Regions from separate parts of the Pseudomonas spirodelae genome, predicted to be linked through region 1. Evidence: predicted binding sites of a transcription regulator. Region 1 holds the regulator's gene; each other region holds the start of a gene.
What was found. The regulator FliA, encoded in region 1, starts transcription of late flagellar genes. The targets are predictions, from matches to a motif close to CTAAAGTTTNNNNNNNNNNNGCCGNTAA.
Positions count from the first base shown of each region.

Region 2: the regulator FliA is predicted to act here: its motif matches at 1,924-1,951, upstream of motA (flagellar motor stator protein MotA).
Region 3: the regulator FliA is predicted to act here: its motif matches at 2,023-2,050, upstream of flgM (flagellar biosynthesis anti-sigma factor FlgM).
Region 4: the regulator FliA is predicted to act here: its motif matches at 1,861-1,888, upstream of SOP97_RS05830 (flagellin).

Region 1 is NZ_JAYEET010000001.1:250,122-254,840, forward strand. Features, by position in the region: gene SOP97_RS01180 (chemotaxis protein CheA) at 1-922, opposite strand, end outside; gene SOP97_RS01185 (protein phosphatase CheZ) at 936-1,724, opposite strand; gene SOP97_RS01190 (chemotaxis response regulator CheY) at 1,743-2,117, opposite strand; gene fliA (RNA polymerase sigma factor FliA) at 2,211-2,957, opposite strand; gene fleN (flagellar synthesis regulator FleN) at 2,954-3,784, opposite strand; gene flhF (flagellar biosynthesis protein FlhF) at 3,862-4,719, opposite strand, start outside.
Region 2 is NZ_JAYEET010000039.1:156,481-161,199, forward strand. Features, by position in the region: gene SOP97_RS12475 (rhodanese-like domain-containing protein) at 1-328, opposite strand, end outside; gene SOP97_RS12480 (HDOD domain-containing protein) at 373-1,887, opposite strand; gene motA (flagellar motor stator protein MotA) at 2,006-2,857, shown strand; gene motB (flagellar motor protein MotB) at 2,866-3,876, shown strand; gene rsgA (small ribosomal subunit biogenesis GTPase RsgA) at 3,998-4,719, opposite strand, start outside.
Region 3 is NZ_JAYEET010000013.1:37,461-42,179, forward strand. Features, by position in the region: gene SOP97_RS05180 (TIGR04282 family arsenosugar biosynthesis glycosyltransferase) at 1-256, shown strand, start outside; gene SOP97_RS05185 (flagellar brake protein) at 261-1,010, opposite strand; gene SOP97_RS05190 (flagella synthesis protein FlgN) at 1,090-1,557, opposite strand; gene flgM (flagellar biosynthesis anti-sigma factor FlgM) at 1,643-1,984, opposite strand; gene flgA (flagellar basal body P-ring formation chaperone FlgA) at 2,140-2,898, opposite strand; gene SOP97_RS05205 (chemotaxis protein CheV) at 2,971-3,903, shown strand; gene cheR (protein-glutamate O-methyltransferase CheR) at 3,948-4,719, shown strand, end outside.
Region 4 is NZ_JAYEET010000013.1:177,017-181,735, reverse strand. Features, by position in the region: gene SOP97_RS05835 (flagellar protein FlaG) at 1-176, opposite strand, end outside; gene SOP97_RS05830 (flagellin) at 254-1,768, opposite strand; gene flgL (flagellar hook-associated protein FlgL) at 2,078-3,325, opposite strand; gene flgK (flagellar hook-associated protein FlgK) at 3,438-4,719, opposite strand, start outside.

The DNA.
Region 1 (4,719 bases):
CAGGCGCTGCACTTTTGCTGGGTTCTACTGGCTTGGCAGCTGGCGCCGGCGTAGCGGCTTTGATCGCCTCTGGCTCGACAAACTTGCCTTTGCCATGCAGCTGATCGAGCAAGGCTTCAAACTCATCGTCGGTGATGTCACCGCTTGCAGCAGCAGGCTCAGTCTGGGCGGCCGGCGTAACGGGTGCCGAAGAGGCTGGCGCTACAAACTGGCCTTTGCCGTGCAGCTGGTCGAGCAACGACTCAAATTCATCGTCGGTGATTTCATTGCTAGAGGTAGGCTCGGGTACGGCAGGTGCGACGGGAGCCTCGGGCGTGACGAACTGACCTTTGCCATGTAACTGATCCAGCAACGACTCGAATTCATCATCAGTAATTTCATCGCTGCTGGCGGCGCTGGAAGCGGCTGTCGCCGGTTCATCCAAAGCACCGAGCAACGTCTCGAATTCACTGTCGGTAATGTCGCCAGCAACGGGCTCAGGCGCATGCTCAGCGGGCACTTCAACCGCCACGACAGGTTCAGGCTCAGCACCTGCCGGTTCAGCCAGACGCGCCAAAGCAGCCAGCAGTTCAGGAGTAGCCGGGGTTAGATCGGTACGCTCGCGCACCTCGGTAAACATGCCGTTAACGGCATCCAGTGCTTCAAGCACCACATCCATTAACGCGGAGTCGACGCGCCGCTCACCCTTGCGCAGGATGTCGAAGACGTTTTCTGCGATATGGCAGCATTCCACCAGCTCATTGAGCTGGAGAAAACCAGCACCACCTTTGACGGTATGAAAACCGCGAAAAATAGCGTTGAGCAGATTCATGTCGTCCGGACGACTTTCCAGCTCTACCAGCTGCTCGGACAACAGTTCAAGAATCTCGCCGGCCTCTACCAGGAAGTCCTGGAGGATTTCTTCATCGGCGCCGAAGCTCATAAGACGTGTGCTCCTAAAATCCTAAGCTAGAAAGCAGGTCGTCAACATCATCTTGATTAGATGCGACGTCTTCACGCTTATCGGCATGAATCTGCGGACCTTCACCGTGGGAAGGTTCTTTTTGTTTTTCTTGCTCGGCACGGAGTAACTCGTGATTGTGCTCAATGCCGGCAAATTGATCCACCTGACTGGCCATCAGCACCAGTTTCAGCAGGTTGCTCTCAACTTCAGTGACCAACTGGGTCACCCGCTTGATCACCTGCCCAGTGAGATCCTGATAATCCTGAGCCAGCAAAATATCATTGAGGTGCCCGGAGATTTTCGCGCTATCACGCTCACTGCTTGCTAGAAAAAGCTCAACACGCTTGGCCAATTCACGAAAACCGTCTGCGCTCATCTCGCGGCGCATAAAACGCCCCCAGTCAGCACTCAGGCTTTGCGCTTCAGCACTGAGGTCATTGACCAGCGGCGCACTCAACTCAACCAGGTCCATGGTGCGATTGGCCGCTTTCTCGGTCATCGTCACCACATAATTCAGGCGTTCGGTGGCATCGGTGATTTGCGAGACTTCAGTGGCATGCGGCACACGAGGGTCAAGCTGAAAGTTGACGATGGCGTTGTGCAGCTCACGGGTCAACTTGCCGACCTCATGATACAAGCCACGGTCACGCGCCTTATTCAAGTCATGTATCAGCTGGACCGCTTCACCAAAATTGCCTTTTTCCAGGCTGTCTACCAGTTGGCGAGCGCTGTGCTTCAAGGACGATTCAAGATCACCCTGAGCAGGATTTTTATGCTCCATAGAACCTCGTGGCAGACATCAGCCGTTGACCCGCTCAAAGATTTTCTCAATCTTCTCTTTCAGAACCTGGGCAGTGAACGGTTTGACTACATAACCGTTAACCCCAGCCTGGGCAGCTTCGATAATCTGATCACGCTTAGCTTCTGCCGTGACCATCAGCACCGGCAGGCTTTTCAGCCGATCATCCGCACGCACGGCACGCAGCAAGTCAATACCGGTCATGCCAGGCATGTTCCAATCCGTTACCAGAAAGTCGAAGCTGCCGCTTTGCAGCATGGGCAATGCAGTCGTGCCGTCATCGGCTTCTGCGGTGTTGGTGAACCCCAAGTCACGCAGGAGGTTCTTGATGATCCGTCGCATCGTTGAAAAGTCATCAACGATGAGGATTTTCATGTTTTTGTCCAAGTCGACCTCCGTACAGTCCCAAACGCACCCAGCAACCTGCATGCGCCTTTATTCATGAAACCAGCCGCGCGAGCGGGCAGTTTAGTGCGCGCGCCACTCACCCAGACGGGCGCGTAAACGAGCGGCACACTGACTGTGTAGTTGGCTTACGCGTGACTCGCTAACCCCCAACACCGCGCCGATCTCTTTAAGGTTCAATTCTTCATCGTAATACAGTGCCAACACCAAGCGCTCGCGCTCTGGCAGGTTGCCAATGGCATCTGCCAAGGCCGCCTGAAAGCGTTCATCTTCTAGATCACGAGAAGGTTCGAGGTGATGGTTGCCAGCGTCTTCATTCAACTCGCCGTGCTCGCCGTCCTGTAACAGGTCGTCGAAACTGAACAGGCGGCTGCCCAAAGTGTCGCCAAGAATGCCGTAGTAATCCTCCAGACTCAATTGGAGTTCGGCCGCAACCTCTTGATCTTTAGCGTCACGACCGGTTCTGGCCTCAACTTTTCGAATGGCATCGCTCACCATGCGGCTATTGCGGTGCACCGAACGGGGTGCCCAGTCGCCTTTACGCACCTCATCAAGCATGGAGCCGCGAATACGGATACCGACGAATGTCTCGAAACTGGCACCTTTACTGGAGTCGTATTTTTTTGACGCTTCAAGCAGGCCGATCATCCCCGCCTGGATCAAGTCGTCAACCTGCACACTGGCCGGCAAGCGTGCCAGCAGGTGATAGGCAATGCGTTTGACCAGAGGCGCGTAGCGCTCGATCAGCTGGTGCTGGGAATCCTGCGCCTGCGCTTTGCTATACATACGAAGTCCAGAGGCTGCTGTCATATGGCCGTGTCTACGATCGGTTGCTGCACCAGTCGCTCAACAAAGAACTCTAAATGACCACGCGGGTTGGCCGGTAATGGCCAGGCATCGACTTTCTGAGCGATTGCTTTGAACGCCAGCGCGCATTTCGAGCGCGGAAAAGCTTCATAAACCGCGCGCTGCTTCTGCACGGCCTTGCGCACTGACTCGTCGTAAGGCACTGCACCGACATACTGCAGGGCAACGTCAAGAAAACGGTCAGTCACTTTGGTCAGCTTAGCAAAGAGATTACGACCTTCCTGCGGGCTGTGAGCCATGTTGGCCAATACGCGAAAACGATTCATGCCGTGGTCGCGGTTGAGCAATTTAATCAGGGCGTAAGCATCGGTAATCGAGGTGGGTTCATCACACACCACCACCAGAACCTCCTGCGCGGCGCGCACGAAGCTGACAACACCATCACCGATCCCGGCGGCGGTATCGATAATCAGCACATCGAGGTTGTCACTGATATCGCTGAAGGCCTGGATTAATCCAGCATGCTGCATCGGCGACAACTGCACCATGCTCTGAATGCCCGAAGCGGCAGGCACGATGCGAATACCACCCGGCCCCTGCAACAGCACATCACGCAGCTCACACTCGCCGCTGATAACGTCTTCCAGGGTGCGTTTAGCACTGAGCCCCAACAATACATCGACGTTGGCCAAACCCAGGTCAGCGTCCATCAACATAACCCGGCGCCCCAGATCAGCCAGGGCCAACGCCAGGTTCACCGAGACGTTGGTCTTGCCGACGCCACCTTTGCCGCCGGTCACCGCAATCACCTGTACGGGATGCATACCCATAATTTCTAATACCTTGTCTAACGTCGACTGGAGCCACTTGCTCGGCCAAACACCGCTCAATTCCAATAATATTTAGCTTAACTGGCACGCCGTGCAGGCTGCTGGTAAAGACCGGAAAACATCTCTGCCATCGTATCTTCACTCGGTTCTTGGGTCGCCTGCAGCCCAACGGCCCGACTCACCAACTGATGACTGCGCGGTATCTGCAGATCATCGGGAATGCGTGGCCCATCAGTGAGGTAGGCTACCGGTAGACGTTGGCTAATAGCCAGCCCTAACACCTCACCCAAACTGGTGGCTTCATCCGCTTTAGTGATAATACAGCCAACCAGACCACAGCGTTTATAACTATGGTAGGCGGCTTTCAGCACTTGGCCCTGGCTGGTTGCGGCCATCACTAGATAGCTCTTGGCATTGACGCCACGGCTGGCCAGCGTTTCCAGTTGCATGCGCAGCGCCGGATCATTGGCCGGCAGGCCAGCGGTATCGATCAACACAACACGCTTGCGCGCCAGAGGAGCCAAAGCCTGGGTCAAGGATTGACCCGGATCGACCAGCGTGACTGGCACGTTAAGAATACGACCCAGAGTTTTGATCTGTTCCTGCGCGCCAATGCGGTAGCTATCGAGGCTGACCAGGGCAATATGCTGCGCGCCGTACTTGAGCACATAACGCGCCGCCAGCTTGGCCAAGGTCGTGGTCTTGCCCATACCCGCCGGGCCCACCAGGGCGATGACGCCGCCATCTTCCATTGGCTCTTGCTGCGGCGTCTTGATGGCGTGAGCCAGATGCGCCAGCAACATGCGCCAGGCCTGACGCGGCTCGGCGATGTTGGCAACGCGCTCAAGCAGCGCTTTCGCAAGTTCAGCGGACAGGCCCATGCGTTGCAGACGACGCCACAGATTCGCTTGCTGCGGCTGGCGGCTCTGCAACTG
Region 2 (4,719 bases), on a different contig from region 1:
AGTGGCGGTGGCCGATTACATCCAGCAGCCAGATGAAACGTCCGGCCCAGCCGCCACCCTCATCGTCGTACACCACGTAGACAGCATCAGGATGGTGCCCGAGTTCAGCGAACAACTGCTCAAGTTGTGCCGGCTCCGGCAATAGGCCTGGTGCTGGGGGCTGTCCACGCTGGGTGCGCTTGGGGTCGACAAAGTGTGCCCCCGGGATGTGGCCAGCGGCATAGCGCGCCTGGCTGGTCAGGTCGACCAAAATCAGCTCGGGCGCCTCCAGGCGGCTGGCCAGTTGGGCGGGTTCGATCAGCAAGGGCAACTCAGCGAAGGCGGTCATGCCGGGCCTCTTTTGACGGGAAAGGGCGGATTGTAGCGGAAAGCCTATCGCCCGCGGTTGGCAAAGCTGGCGAGGGCGCGCTCAATGCATTGCACGGTTTTGCCGAAGCCCTGCACGCTGGTGTCGCTCAGCGCCCGGCCACCCTGGTCGGTGAAGATCAGCATGACCACGCGGTTATTGTTGGCGATTGAGCGAATCAGCAAGTGTTCGCTGGGGAACAGGTTTTTCAGCGTGCCCGGCAGTAGGGCGGAAAACTGCGCGATGTTGGCGGGGCTCAGCTTCAATTGCGCGGGGGCGCTCAGCAAGCGGCGCAGCACCTGGCTTTGCTGTGGGTCGAGGCTGAGGCTGGCTGCTGCCTTGTCTAGGCCACTTTGCTGTTGGGCGATTAGGCGGGTGTGGTTGCGATCCGCCAGCAGGATCAGCACGCGTTGCATACCGCAGGCTTGAAGGGCTTGATTGGCGCAGGCGGTGAGTTGCAGCACATTGGTAAAAGCGCTGGGTTGAGCGAGCAGTTGTGCGCAATGCTGACGCCACGCGCTGACGAGTGCAGTGCTGGGTTGTGTGACCGCTGCTTGCAGGTGCCGCGCCGACCACGGCCACAGCAAGGCTTCGGCCGGGTGCCAGAGGTCTGAACTGGGCATCTGGCGGGCACTGTTGACGGCGTTCTGGTGCAACAGTTGCTGCACGTTATCGAGTGGCAGTTGCAGGAATAGGCCGGTCAGGCGCTGCCAGCGCAGGCTGTGCGGACTGTTCCAAGCATAGTGTGCAGAAATCGCCAAGCCATTGGCCAGGAGAATGCTGTTGGCTGGCAGGGTTAGCCAGCGGCGCAGGTTGCTATCCGAGTCCAGGCACTGCTGCTGGTGCAGTGGATGTTGATTGTCGCGGGCGATGTGCAGGGCTTTGACCAGTAAGCGCCGGTCGTTGACCAGTAGGCGATAACCCTGGGTGATCCATTCTGGCAGGTTCCACTGCTCGCTCAGTGCCAGGCATAGCTCTAGCAGAGGGACGCCGAGTAATTCCTGCTCAACCTTGGTCGCCGCTTCACCGTTGACCAGTACCCGCTGTTCCCATTTATCGAACAGTTCCGGGTGGGCGGCCAGCAGGGTCCAAATCGGGGAGAGAAACAGCAGGCTGCCCCAGTGCACTTCCTGCCACAGGCGCGCCAGGCGCCCGGCGAACAGGCCGTTCGCCTGCTGGCAGGCATGTTGGCTGATCAGCAGAATCTGCCGGAGTGCCTTTGGTAGCGCCTGTTCGGGCAAGGCGGGCAGGCGGTTGAGCAGCTCTTCGGTACGTTTGATGCCGAGACGGCTGATAGCGGCTTCGAGGCTTTCGGTTCGCTCGCTGAGCCCGCTGCTTTTGCGGTTGGCCTCGCGCATGACGCTGAGTGCCAGAGCCGGGCAGCTTTGCATTGACTCCGCCAGTTCACGCATCGAGCGATTACTGTCCGCCAGGGCGCGACGCAGCTGTTGCTGGCTCTCGGTTGAGGCAGGCAATAGCTGGCTGTCTAGCTGCTTGAGCCAGTCTGTCAGGTTGCGCGGATGGTGGACGGGCTTAGGCATGTGTATTGAGACAAGCTGGCTTTTGACCTTAACTGGCTATAGTCTCGCGCAAAACTTCCGATAAATAGAAGGGTTGTTTTGCAAAGCCCCTTCTACCCTCTCTGGCAAGTGTCTCTTTATGGCAAAAATCATCGGCATCATTGTTGTATTCGCCAGCGTACTGGGGGGGTTTATCCTTTCGGGCGGCAAATTTATGGCGTTGGTTCATCCCTTCGAAGTGATGATCATTGGCGGCGCTGCATTGGGGGCCTTTCTGCAGGCCAACCCCGGCAGCATGTTTATGCAGGTGTTCAAGAAGTCGCTGAGCATGTTCAGCTCGCGCTTCACTCATCACTACTACCTGGATGTGCTTAAGCTCCTGTACGAGATCCTCAACAAAAGTCGCCGTGAAGGCATGATGGCCATCGAGGCCGATGTTGAAGACCCTGCCGCCAGCCCGATATTCAGCAAGTACCCCGGCATCCTCAAAGATCAGCGGATGACCGCCTTTATCTGCGATTACCTGCGCATCATGTCGTCCGGCAATATGGCCCCGCACGAGCTTGAGGGGCTGTTCGACATGGAGATCGCTAGCCTCAAAGAAGAGCTCGAGCACCCGGCGCATGCCGTGGCGAAGATTGCCGACGGAATGCCCGCCATGGGGATCGTGGCGGCGGTACTGGGCATTGTGATTACCATGTCGATCCTGGCCGAGGCGGATAACGCGGAAATCGGCGAGAAGGTCGGCACCGCGTTGGTCGGCACCTTCCTCGGGATCTTGGCGTCCTATGGCTTCTTCGGGCCGCTGGCCGGCTCGCTGGAGCACGATGCCAAGGAAGAACTGAATGTGTACGAGGCGATCAAGGCGGGCTTGGTGGCTTCGGCTTCAGGCATGCCGCCCTCGCTGGCCGTCGAGTTCTCGCGCAAAGTGCTGTTTCCGGCGCACCGGCCAAGCTTTTCTGAGCTTGAGCAAGCCATGCGTGGGAGCTAGAGCGCTGCATGGAAAACAATCAGCCGATCATCGTCAAACGCGTCAAAAAGGTTGCTGGCGGCCACCATGGCGGTGCTTGGAAAATCGCCTTTGCTGACTTCGCCACGGCGATGATGGCGTTCTTTATGGTGATGTGGCTGATGTCATCGGCCACGCCAGAGCAGAAAAAACTCATCTCCGGCTACTTTCAAGACCCTGTCGGCTTTTCCGAGAGTGCAAGCCCGTATGTGATCGACCTTGGCGGCACGCCCACGCCGGCGCCGGATAAAACCCTGAATCCCGAGGCAAAAGATGACGACGACCCGGCCGGTGAGGCGCAGGGTGAAATCGACCAGCAGCAAGCCGAGTCGATAGCCGAGGAAGTTGAGCGTGAGCGCCTGGAGTTGCTGCTGCAAGAGCTGCAAAACAAAGTTGAGGAGAACCCTCAGCTGCAGAATTTCAAAGATCAGATTCTCTTCGAAATCACTCAGGACGGTCTGCGCATCCAGATTATGGATGCTGCCAACCGGCCGATGTTTGCCTCTGGCAGTGCGCAGCTGCAGCCTTATTTCGAGGATATTCTGCTGGCCATGACGGACACCATTGCGGCGGTACCGAACAAGATCAGCGTCAGTGGTCATACCGATGCTCAGCCCTTTGCTGGGCGCGGTGGTTATGGCAACTGGGAGCTGTCTGCGGATCGCGCGAATGCGGCGCGGCGAGTTTTGGTAGCCGGTGGTTATGACGATACGCAGGTGGCGCGTGTCGTGGGGTATGCCTCGTCGGCGTTGTTCGATCGCGAGAATCCGCTCAACCCGGTCAATCGGCGTATCGATATTGTGGTGCTGACGAAGAAGGCCCAGCGGGCCATTGAGGGCGCGCAGAGTGATGTCGGTGCGGGCGATGTACCCGCCGCGCCTGGCGCGCCCGATGCAGTCGCGCCTAGCGCACCGGATGATCCGTTACCCGATGGGCAGCTACGCGAACGACTGAATATTTTCGAAGACGGTGTGCTGCAGTTCGATCAGCCGGCTGAGTGAGTTGCCGCTGTGAGCAAAAGGCCGCGAATCTTCGCGGCCTTTTTTGTTGATAGCCTGCAATCCCTGGCGCCACCCTGCGGGCCGTTGCGGCTCGACGTAAAAATCGCTCTCGGCGATTTTTTCAGTAATCGGCTTCCGGCAGGCTCGCCAGGATTTGCCGGTAACTGGCCATGCGTTGTGGGTGCAAGCGACCGTCTTCAAGTGCCTTGAGCAGGGCGCAGCCCGGTTCACGGTCATGCTTGCAATCGCGGAAACGGCATTGCCCGATCAGCTCGCCGAACTCGATAAAGCCGGCTTCAACGTCATCGCGGCTGACGTGCACCAGACCAAACTCACGAATCCCCGGGGAGTCGATCAACTCGCCGCCGCCGGGGAAGTGGAACAGGCGTGCCGTGGTGGTGGTGTGAGTGCCGAGGCCGGAAAGCTCCGACAGCGGCCCGACGCGGGTGTCGACATCCGGTAGCAGGGTGTTGACCAGCGATGACTTGCCGACCCCCGACTGGCCGACGAAGACGCTGACATTGCCATCGAGCTGTTGCTTGAGCTGATCCATGCCGTCGCCGTGATGCGCCGATACTTCCAGCAGTGGATAACCCAGCTGGCGGTAGACGTCGAGCATGGCGTTTAGCGCGATGCCATTCTGCTCGTCGATCAGGTCGGCCTTGTTCAGCAGCAGCAGTGGGCGGATGCCGGCGTGCTCGGCAGCTACTAGGTAGCGGTCGATCAGGTTGGCGTGTGGCTCGGGCAGCGGGGCGAAGACGATCACGATCAGGTCAACGTTGGCCGCCACCGGCTTCAACTGGCCGCGCGTGTCTGGGCGGCACAGTTCCGTGCTGCGCGGCA
Region 3 (4,719 bases), on a different contig from region 1:
GCAAGCCTGCAGTGCGTTGCAGCAGCAGTCTGTGGTGATTGGTCCGGCCGAAGATGGCGGTTATGTGCTGCTGGGGTTACGCAGCATGCACGCCACCTTGTTCTGTGACATGCCGTGGGGGACCGAGCGGGTCTTCAATATGACGCTGCAACGCTTGCAGCAGCTGGACTGGCATCCGGCGCTGCTGCCTGCGTTGTGGGACGTGGACCGGCCCGAGGATCTGTCGCGCCTGGCGGCGCTGAACATCTCCCTCTAGGCCGTTAGAACAGCCCGTCGCTTTCGAAGCGGCGTGCTTCGCGTTGTAACTGGTAGACGAAGCGCTCGACTAACCGCTGCTCCTGGCCGCCGATGCGATGAAAGCGTGCGCCAATAAAGGTGGTGTCCAGCTTCTCGTCATACAGCACATGCCGCACTTCTAGGGGGGTGGTCATGGCGCCGAACGGAAATCTTGCCGTAAAGCGTTCATACACCTGGCCGGCTTGCAGGTTGCTGCCAAGGCTGCCGGGAAAGCGCAGCTTGCAGCCGGTTGCTGATATATCCAGTAGTTCGCCAGCTAGCGTGGTGCGCAGTTTGTCACCGGCTAACTCGACCTTGATCGCTTCGCTCTGCTTGAGCGGTGCACGAAAGGCGCCACGGCGTTGGTGGTAGGTCATTTCAGGCGGCATCGGGCTGAAATAGCAGCGTGCCCCTTGATGCTCAGTAATGCGCACGCTCTGCTCGCATTGCCAGGCCACGCGCACACCTTCGTGGAACGCTTCCACAGAGAAGGCTTCGCCATTAACTAAGTAGCGCTCACCATCGCTCGGCATCAACTCATCAAGAATCAGCAGGTTTTTGTCGCGATCAACCTCGATCACATAGCTCTGAAAGCGTTGATTGCGTTCATGGAAGGTGATGATCAGTGGGTCATTGGCTTGTTGCAGTTGGCGCAGGTTGGCAACTATTTCCACCAGTGCCTTGAGCACCTTGGGTGGCTGCGGGCCATCTTCCTGGCTAAAGGGGCTGGACACGGTCCGTAACTCTCCGGGCAAATGCTGTGGCGCTAGAGTACTGGCTATATGACAGTAAGTCTCTTATGCCTTTTATGGTTTAGGCCTGGCTGAGTGGGCGTTGCTGGCCGGTTCTAGCGGCACCGCCACGGCTGTCATAGAGGCTGGGTGTTTCGTTGCCGCGCAGAATACCCAGCATGCTGTTGGCCGAGGCCTGGCTGGAGCGAATCAGTCGACCATTACGCAGGTTGGCGGTCTGGCAGCGTTCGAGTAGGGCGCTAAGCTGATCGCCGCGCTCCAGCAGCAGTTCGCCATGACTGGATTGCGCGGCAAGTGCCTGTAAACCTTTACGGTCAGGGCTGAGGTTGAGGCTGATGAGCAGTTGGCTACGTTCTTTGCCGTGCTGGTCGAGCAGCGTCAGCAACGGCAGCTTGTCGGTCAGTATGCTCTGCAGACGGGGGAGGTCCCGATCACTGAGGGCTTGGAATTCAGTGTCGATTAATTCAAGCAACTGCTCGGCGGTGCCGATATCAGTGGTGAACAGTTCAAGCAGGTTGGTGTCTTGCATTGCGGGCTCTTCGGGGTAATAGACGCTTCAGTGCGTAGCATGAAGTGCCTATTGGGCGACCAATTACCCCAGCATAGCCCGGAGACTAACGCTGGGATTCGAAATTAAGCAGTTTACTGGCGACGCGCTGGTTATCGATCTGGTAGCTGCCGTCTTCAATCGCCTGTTTCAATTTGGCGACGCGTTCGTTATCGACGCTAGGTTGATCGCGCAGCTTTTCGCTGACTTGCTGCAGCTGCTGGGCCTCGCGGCTCAGCTGGACGGACTCACCGCTCTTGTCAGTGGGTTTCGCTTGTTCGGCGCTGGCTGCGTTGCCAGGTTGTTTAGTGCCGATGGCTTGGTTCTGGCCGCCTGCTTGTGCACTGCCCGCCCGCCCTGAATTGGCTGGCGTTGCGGCATTGTTGAGCCGGTTGATATCAATGACCATGATGCAAAACCTCGAACAGTATGTGGACGCTTGCCTTGTTGTCGGCATTGCCTGGGAAAACTTTAGGGCAAAAGTGTGCGTCAGCTAACAGTCTAAACACAGTGCGGATAATCGTCAGCTCACTGTGCACACAAAGCTAAAACAAACAGCCATGCCTACATGGCCACCTCAACCTGTCCAGGCCCCACTACACGGGCCCTGATCACACGATTAGAGCGTTGGTTACGCACCCGAATCTGCCGACCGACTGTGCCGTCCGACAAGGCTTCACCGGGCATACGCACGCTGATGCCCGCGCTGCGAGCGCTGATAATCACCTGGTCGCCTTTGCGTATGGCCTCGGCAATTTGTACATGAATCGGTGCCAGCACTTGGTCCGGCAGCACTGGGCGCGTCAATTTCTTGCCGATAGCCTGCTCAAGTGCGGTGAGATAACCCTGATTCAGCAGGCCGACATCCCGCTCGCCCAGCACAATATCGGTATCAGTCAGCAAACTGTCGCGTTTCAGCGGGCGATTAACAATCACCACTTCGCGGTATAGGCGTACTTGCCCGGGGACAAATACCATCCATGGCGCATCACTGTCGCAGCGCACGCGCAGCGTCACCCGGCCAATCGGTTCGGCAGGGCTTTCCAGTGTGGTGGTCAACGGCTGTGCGCACAGCGGGAGGCGCAAGCGGGGGTCGAGCCGGTTAATTTGAATCTCATGGCGGCCGGCAATGTTGCCACGTTTTAAATAATCACTCACCGCTTGCTCAAGAAACGCTTCGCCAGCGCCGATAAGTTGTTCAGGTAGCGTGGCGCTGGCCGCGGCCAATGCGCTATAGCCGAGTACCAGCAAAGCGGGTACAACTGCCAGCCAGTGACGGTGCTTTGGCAATGGGCGTCGGTTAGTTGTCGTTTGAATGTTCATATGGGTTGGGTAGCAAGGCGCGTGCCGCCTGCTACGCTGACAGCAAATTGTTACTCAAAGAGGAGTTTGGGTATGGCCGGTGTGATGGATTCGGTTAACCAGCGAACTCAGTTGGTTGGGCAGAATCGCTTGGAGTTGTTGCTGTTCCGTCTAAACGGCAACCAGTTATATGGGATAAACGTGTTCAAGGTGAAGGAGGTGCTGCAGTGCCCCAAACTCACCATCATGCCGAGATCGAGCCCCGTTGTTCGTGGTGTAGCCAGCATCCGGGGCGGCACTATTCCAATTCTTGATTTGTCCATGGCGACCGGCAGTGCGCCGCTGGCCAATATCGACAACAGCTTTGTCATCATCACGGAATACAACACCAAGGTTCAGGGCTTTTTGGTTCATTCGGTTGAGCGCATCGTCAACATGAACTGGGAGTCGATTCATCCGCCACCCAAGGGCACCGGGCGCGATCACTACCTGACGGCCGTTACCCATCTGGACGACAAGATGGTTGAAATTATCGACGTCGAGAAAATTCTCGCCGAGGTAGCGCCAACATCAGAAGTCATCTCCGAAGGTGTTTTGGACGCTCAGACACAGGCGCGTGCGGTGACCAAGCGCGTGCTGACCTGCGACGACTCATCGGTGGCGCGCAAGCAGGTAACCCGTTGTCTGGAAACCGTGGGCGTTGAGGTTGTAGCGCTGAATGACGGTCGTCAGGCGTTGGAATATCTGAAGGCGATGGTGGAAGAAGGCAAAAATCCTGCAGAGGAGTTTTTGATGCTGATTTCCGACATCGAGATGCCGGAAATGGATGGCTACACGCTGACGGCGGAGATCCGCGCTGATCCGCGTATGCAAAAGCTGCACATCATCCTGCATACTTCGTTATCGGGTGTGTTTAACCAAGCTATGGTGAAGAAGGTGGGCGCGGATGATTTCCTCGCAAAGTTTCGCCCGGATGACTTGGCAGCACGGGTAGCTGACCGCATCAATATTGCGGCAGGGGACTGAGGGCCAGGCCCTCAGTTAAATATATGTTCGTCGAGGCCTCTTGAGTGTCTACAGGTAATTTGGATTTCGAGCAGTTCCGGACGTTCTTGGAAAAAGCCTGCGGCATTCTGCTGGGTACTAATAAGCAGTATCTGGTTTCCAGTCGGCTTAACAAGTTGATGGAACAGAACAACATCAAGACCCTGGGTGAGCTGGTGCAGCGCATGCAGAGCCAGCCGCGCAGCGGTTTGCGTGAACAAGTGGTTGATGCCATGACCACCAACGAAACCCTCTGGTTTCGCGATACATACCCCTTCGAGGTGCTGAAGAAGCGCGTGCTGCCGGAGATGATCAAGGCCAGCCCAGGTCAGCGTCTGCGTATCTGGTCGGCAGCCTGCTCTTCCGGTCAGGAACCATACTCGCTGTCGATGACCATCGACGAGTTTGAGAAGACCAATATCGGTCAACTCAAGGGGGGCGTGCAGATTGTTGCCACCGACCTTTCGCCGACAATGTTGATTAACTGTAAGTCTGGCGAATACGACAGCCTGGCGATGGGGCGCGGTCTCTCCCAGGAGCGTCTGCAGCGTTATTTCGACCCTAAAGGGCCGGGGCGCTGGGTGGTCAAACCGGCCATTCGCAGTCGCATTGAGTTTCGTGCGCTTAACCTGTTGGACAGCTACGCCAGCCTGGGGAAATTCGATGTGGTGTTCTGCCGTAACGTATTGATCTACTTTTCGGCTGAGGTGAAGAAAGACATCCTTACCCGCATTCATGCGATGTTGAAGCCCGGTGGTTATTTGTTCCTCGGCGCCTCTGAAGCGCTCAATGGTCTAC
Region 4 (4,719 bases), on a different contig from region 1:
ATGGCCTCCTCGACGGGTTGGCGCGCTTGCTCAGCTGTCAGGGCTGTTGGTGTAGGCTCCTCGGCCTTAGCAGCAATTAACTTCTCCGTACTAACCGCTGGAGATGCGCTACCTGGGCTAGACGATCGAGCGGTTGCACTTAGTGACGGTAACCCATTGATTGCATTGATATCCATGACCTCACCTCAAATGGCAAAGCGGGGAGTAGCGCTTAGCACTACCCCCCGAGGTTAAAACCAACTCGCTGTAAGGCTTAACGCAGGAGGCTAAGCACCGCCTGCGGCAGCTGGTTGGCCTGAGCCAGAATCGCCGTACCGGCCTGTTGCAGAATCTGATTTTTGCTCAGATTCGCGGTTTCTACGGCGAAGTCAGTATCTTGGATACGACCACGGGCTGCGGATACGTTCTCCGAGATGTTTTGCAGGTTTGAGATGGTGTTCTCAAAACGGTTCTGAGTAGCCCCCAGTGCAGCGCGGTTTTTATCGATACCAGCGATTGCAGCATCAATGACCGAGATAGCATTCTGCGCGCCTGATGCAGTACTGATATTTACATCTGCCACCTTAGCTAGCACGGAAATGTTGGTGCCTGCAGCTGCAACTGTGGCGGCGTCAGCACCAGCACTAGTAACTTGAAAGGCACCACTGCTATCCAAGCGGATATTCCCCGAGACACGAGTACTGTCGGTGTCTGTGGCTGGCGTAGCTCCCCCAGTCAGCGTAACAGTACCGGTAGTTGCCACCTTACCGTCGTAGTCGATCTTATTTAGAGCGATAGTTTTTGTAGTGCCTGAATTGTTAAAATCGGCAATGACGATATCATCGCCATTTTCACTGATCAGTTCGATTTTGGAGTTATTACTTGTCAGCGTTGCAGTAACACCAGTTTTTGAACTTTGAGCGTTAACTGCAGCAGCCAGGTCACTTAGATTAGTTTTATCATTAATCACAGCGTTGACTGAAACAGCTCCGCCAGTGGTACTGCCCGTCAACGTAAATGCCACATTACCAGTGTCGCCTAGGCTGGAAAGCTCGACACCTGTGCGTGCATCAGCGCTGACGCCAGTAGCGCCGGACAGAAGATTGACAGCCGTGGCCGCAGCCGCTGCGGAGCCAGCTGCAATAGTCCCCGTAGTACCTGTGCCAGCTGGCCCTGTGATAGTCAGTGTAGCTACACCGCCAATTGCAGCCGCGCCAGGAGTAGGTGCTGCGGCTCCAATCGCACCAACACCAGTACCGCCAAGATTTACCCGATTGGCACCAATATCACGAGCACTCGACGAGTTGATCTGCACGGCAATGGTTTCGTTGGCATTAGCGCCAACCTGGAACTGCTTGGTGCCGAATTCTCCGCTTAGCAGCTTCTGGCCACCGAAGGTGGTGGTGTCGGCAATACGGTTCAACTCTTCTTTGAGCTGACCTACTTCCTGGTTCAGTGCCTGACGTTCAGTGGTGGAGTTACTGCCGTTAGCCGACTGCAGGGACAGATCACGCATACGCTGCAGAATGTTGGTCGACTGCTGCAGAGCACCTTCAGCGGTTTGTGCCAGAGAGATACCATCATTGGCGTTACGAACTGCAACACCCAAGCCGTTTACCTGACTGGTCAGACGGTTGGAGATTTGCAGGCCGGCGGCATCGTCCTTGGCACTGTTGATACGGCTACCGGTGGACAACCGCTGCAAAGAAGTACTCAGAGCATTGGAAGACGCATTCAGGTTGCGCTGAGTATTGAGGGAAGCGACGTTGGTGTTAACTGTAAGAGCCATGATGGTGTCCTCCAAGGACTAGCGTGTTTGCCTGAGCGTGCGACCTTGGGTGGGCAGTGCCCAGGCACCCATAAAGTTCGCATTCGTACTTTGTATCGGCGCTTGCTACGGGAGCTTTAGGCTTTTTTTATAAAAAAACGCTTGCAGTATTTTTGGCTTTTAAAAACAGCTTGTTGCAGCGCTTGATCAGCGTAAACCCAAAGCTATGCCAAGGAACCGTCGTGCGTCTTAGGCTTTGCAGGGTGGGTTAGCGACGCAGGACAGCGTATTGATAGACTTCGACGGTGACTGTGCGCCACGTAACCCACCCTACAGCTTGTTAAACAGGTTAAGGCCACTGACTTTCACGTAGCTTTGCTGTGCAGCTTCAAGGATTACTGTTTGAAAGGCCAGTCGCGATAAGGCCTCAGCGTAATCCAGCTCACGCAGCTCGGCCTGCACCGATTTATTGACTAGGCCGACGTCTTCGTTATCGGTCTGGGTGGTTTCGACCACATTGAGGCGCGCGCCGATTTCACCGCGCACGCTGTCCACAGTGGTCATGCCGTTATCGAGGTTGGTAATAGCAACGGCTACCGCATCACCAACCTGAAAGCCACTGGCCGAGCTCTGCAAACTAGTTTTTAACTGAGCAATGGTATCGAGGATGCCTCGTTTTTGCTGAGTGGCGTCGACAGTGAGCTGAACAGTCTCCCCACCCACTGGTACACCCGAGAACTTCAGCGTTACACCGCGAAACACCAAACTGTCGGCCTTGTCCGGATCCGCATCGAGGGTGCCACTGCCGTCGGGCAAGGGTGTATCACCAACCGTTCTGGGCAACCCATAGACCGCATAGTTATTCTGGTTAGGTGCTACGTCGAACACCACTTCAACGCCACTATCCGGAAACGGGGTAACGCCGGAAAACGCGACTTCGTCCTGCACCAGCGGGGCCGACACCTGCAACGTTGACCCCGGCGCGGCCGTAACAGCGGCCTGCACACGCCCAGCGTTAATCACGTTTTCAAAGGTTTTCTTGCCGTTATCACTAATCGGTACGCTCAGTGAGCTGGCAATTTGCAGTTTGCGCTGGCCTTCGTCGCCTTGATAACTGTAACTGCCATCGGCCTGACGAACGAAGGGCTGGGTTTTGCCCTGAAAGCCTGCAAACAAATATTCGCCCCGTGCGTTGCGGGTATTCATCAGCCCGAGTAGCTCGTCTTCGCGCTCACCCAACTCGGCCGCGATGGATTCGCGATCGGCTTGACTCAAGGCGCCGTTACCGGCCTGTACCGCCAGTTCGCGCACGCGCTGCAATACGGTGTTGACCGAGTTGAGGGTGACTTCTTCCTGCGCCAGGCCGTTTTTTGCCGCCGTGAGGTTCTCTTTATATTGCCCTAGGACGTTTTGCTGTTGCTCCAATTGCAGCAGGCGCACCGAAGCAACCGGGTCGTCTGCGGGTGTCAAAATGCGGTTGCCGGTGCTGATCTGCTCCTGCGTGCGGATGGCATTGGCGTAGTTTTTTTGCAGGCCTTGCACACCGTTGTTAAATGCCTGAATGGTGGAGATGCGCATGTTTAAGCCTCTTGTCGCAATCCGGTGTTTGGCTGCTACTAGCCGCCATATACCCTAACCCTCTGCCGGGGGTTAGAGGATTGTTCTGTACGCGCCGTAAAGCGGCGCGCGTTTATCTGAATGTATTGATCAGGGTATCGAACAAAGAGCGCGCAACTTGAATGACCTGGGCCGACGCGTTGTAGTACTGCTCGAATTTGATCAGGTTGGCGGCCTCTTCATCGAGGTTGACCCCTGACAGCGAGTCACGGTTATCGGTGGCTTGCTTAAGAATCGCCCCGGTGGCCTCACTGTCTTGCCGCGCTTGGGCGGTCAAGGTGCCGACTCGCTCGACCATATCGCCGTAACCCTCGGTAAAGCTGACGCCCGTGCCAATACCCGTAACAGTCGGGTCTACGCCCACCGTTTGTTTATTTTGCAGGTCGGCAAGCTTTAGGGCGTTGCGGTTGTCGGAGACACCGTTTTGGTTAAAGCTGATGTCGAAACGGTCATTGTTTTCCGGCCGACCACTCAGGCTCATGCTCACCTGGGTACCATCTGCCAAAGCGAGGACGAAGTTGTTCTGTTGCCCAGGCTGAAACAATGGTGTCGGGGCGGGTGTAATAGGTACGCCTTTATTGTCGACACGGGTAAGGGTGGCACCTGCAGGTAAACCGCCGAAATCACCTGCAGCAGCGTTATAAGTCAAGGTCAGCGGTGGGAATGCGGCTTTCAGGGCAACAATATCTATAGCAGTGCCGGTGGACTGCAAATCAGGCTGACTGATTACTCCATTGCCTTTGTTTTGCAGATTGGCTTCGGACCTCACCGGTGCGGCAAAGGCCAACTGATCAGGCTGATCCAGTGTGGTACTGATGCTTGTGGCGCCCCGCCGAGTGGGTTGTAACAGATAAAGATCACCACTCTCAGCCTTGGCAAACTCGGCCGCACTGAAGGTCACATTGAACCCCTGATCCTTGGGCAAGGCCGGAGGATTGGATTGCGTCAGGCTGAGGGTGTAATTGCCGGAGCCATCGTTTACTGCCGTGACATCTACCGCCTCACCATCAGAAAGTCGACGGGCTTTAAACGTAGGCGGTGTGGCCGTTTCATCGTCGACTTCAAGGCGATAGTCACTGGTGGTCAGCACGCTGGTGTCAGTGATGTTCAGTTGCGGTTGCGCATTACCACTATTGGTCGAGAACGCACGAGCGCGCAAGCTGGCCAGGGCCGAGTCATTGAAATCGCCAAATAGCGCCGTGCCCACTTGCCCTTTTAGGTCCAAGCCCTGCCCCAACTGGGTGTTGACCTGATCCGTCACCGCCAGGGCCAAACGCCCCAGTGAGTTGAGCGTTGGATCAAGGCTCTCGGCGCGGTAACGGATCAAACCACCCAGCTCACCGCCGGTTAGCAGC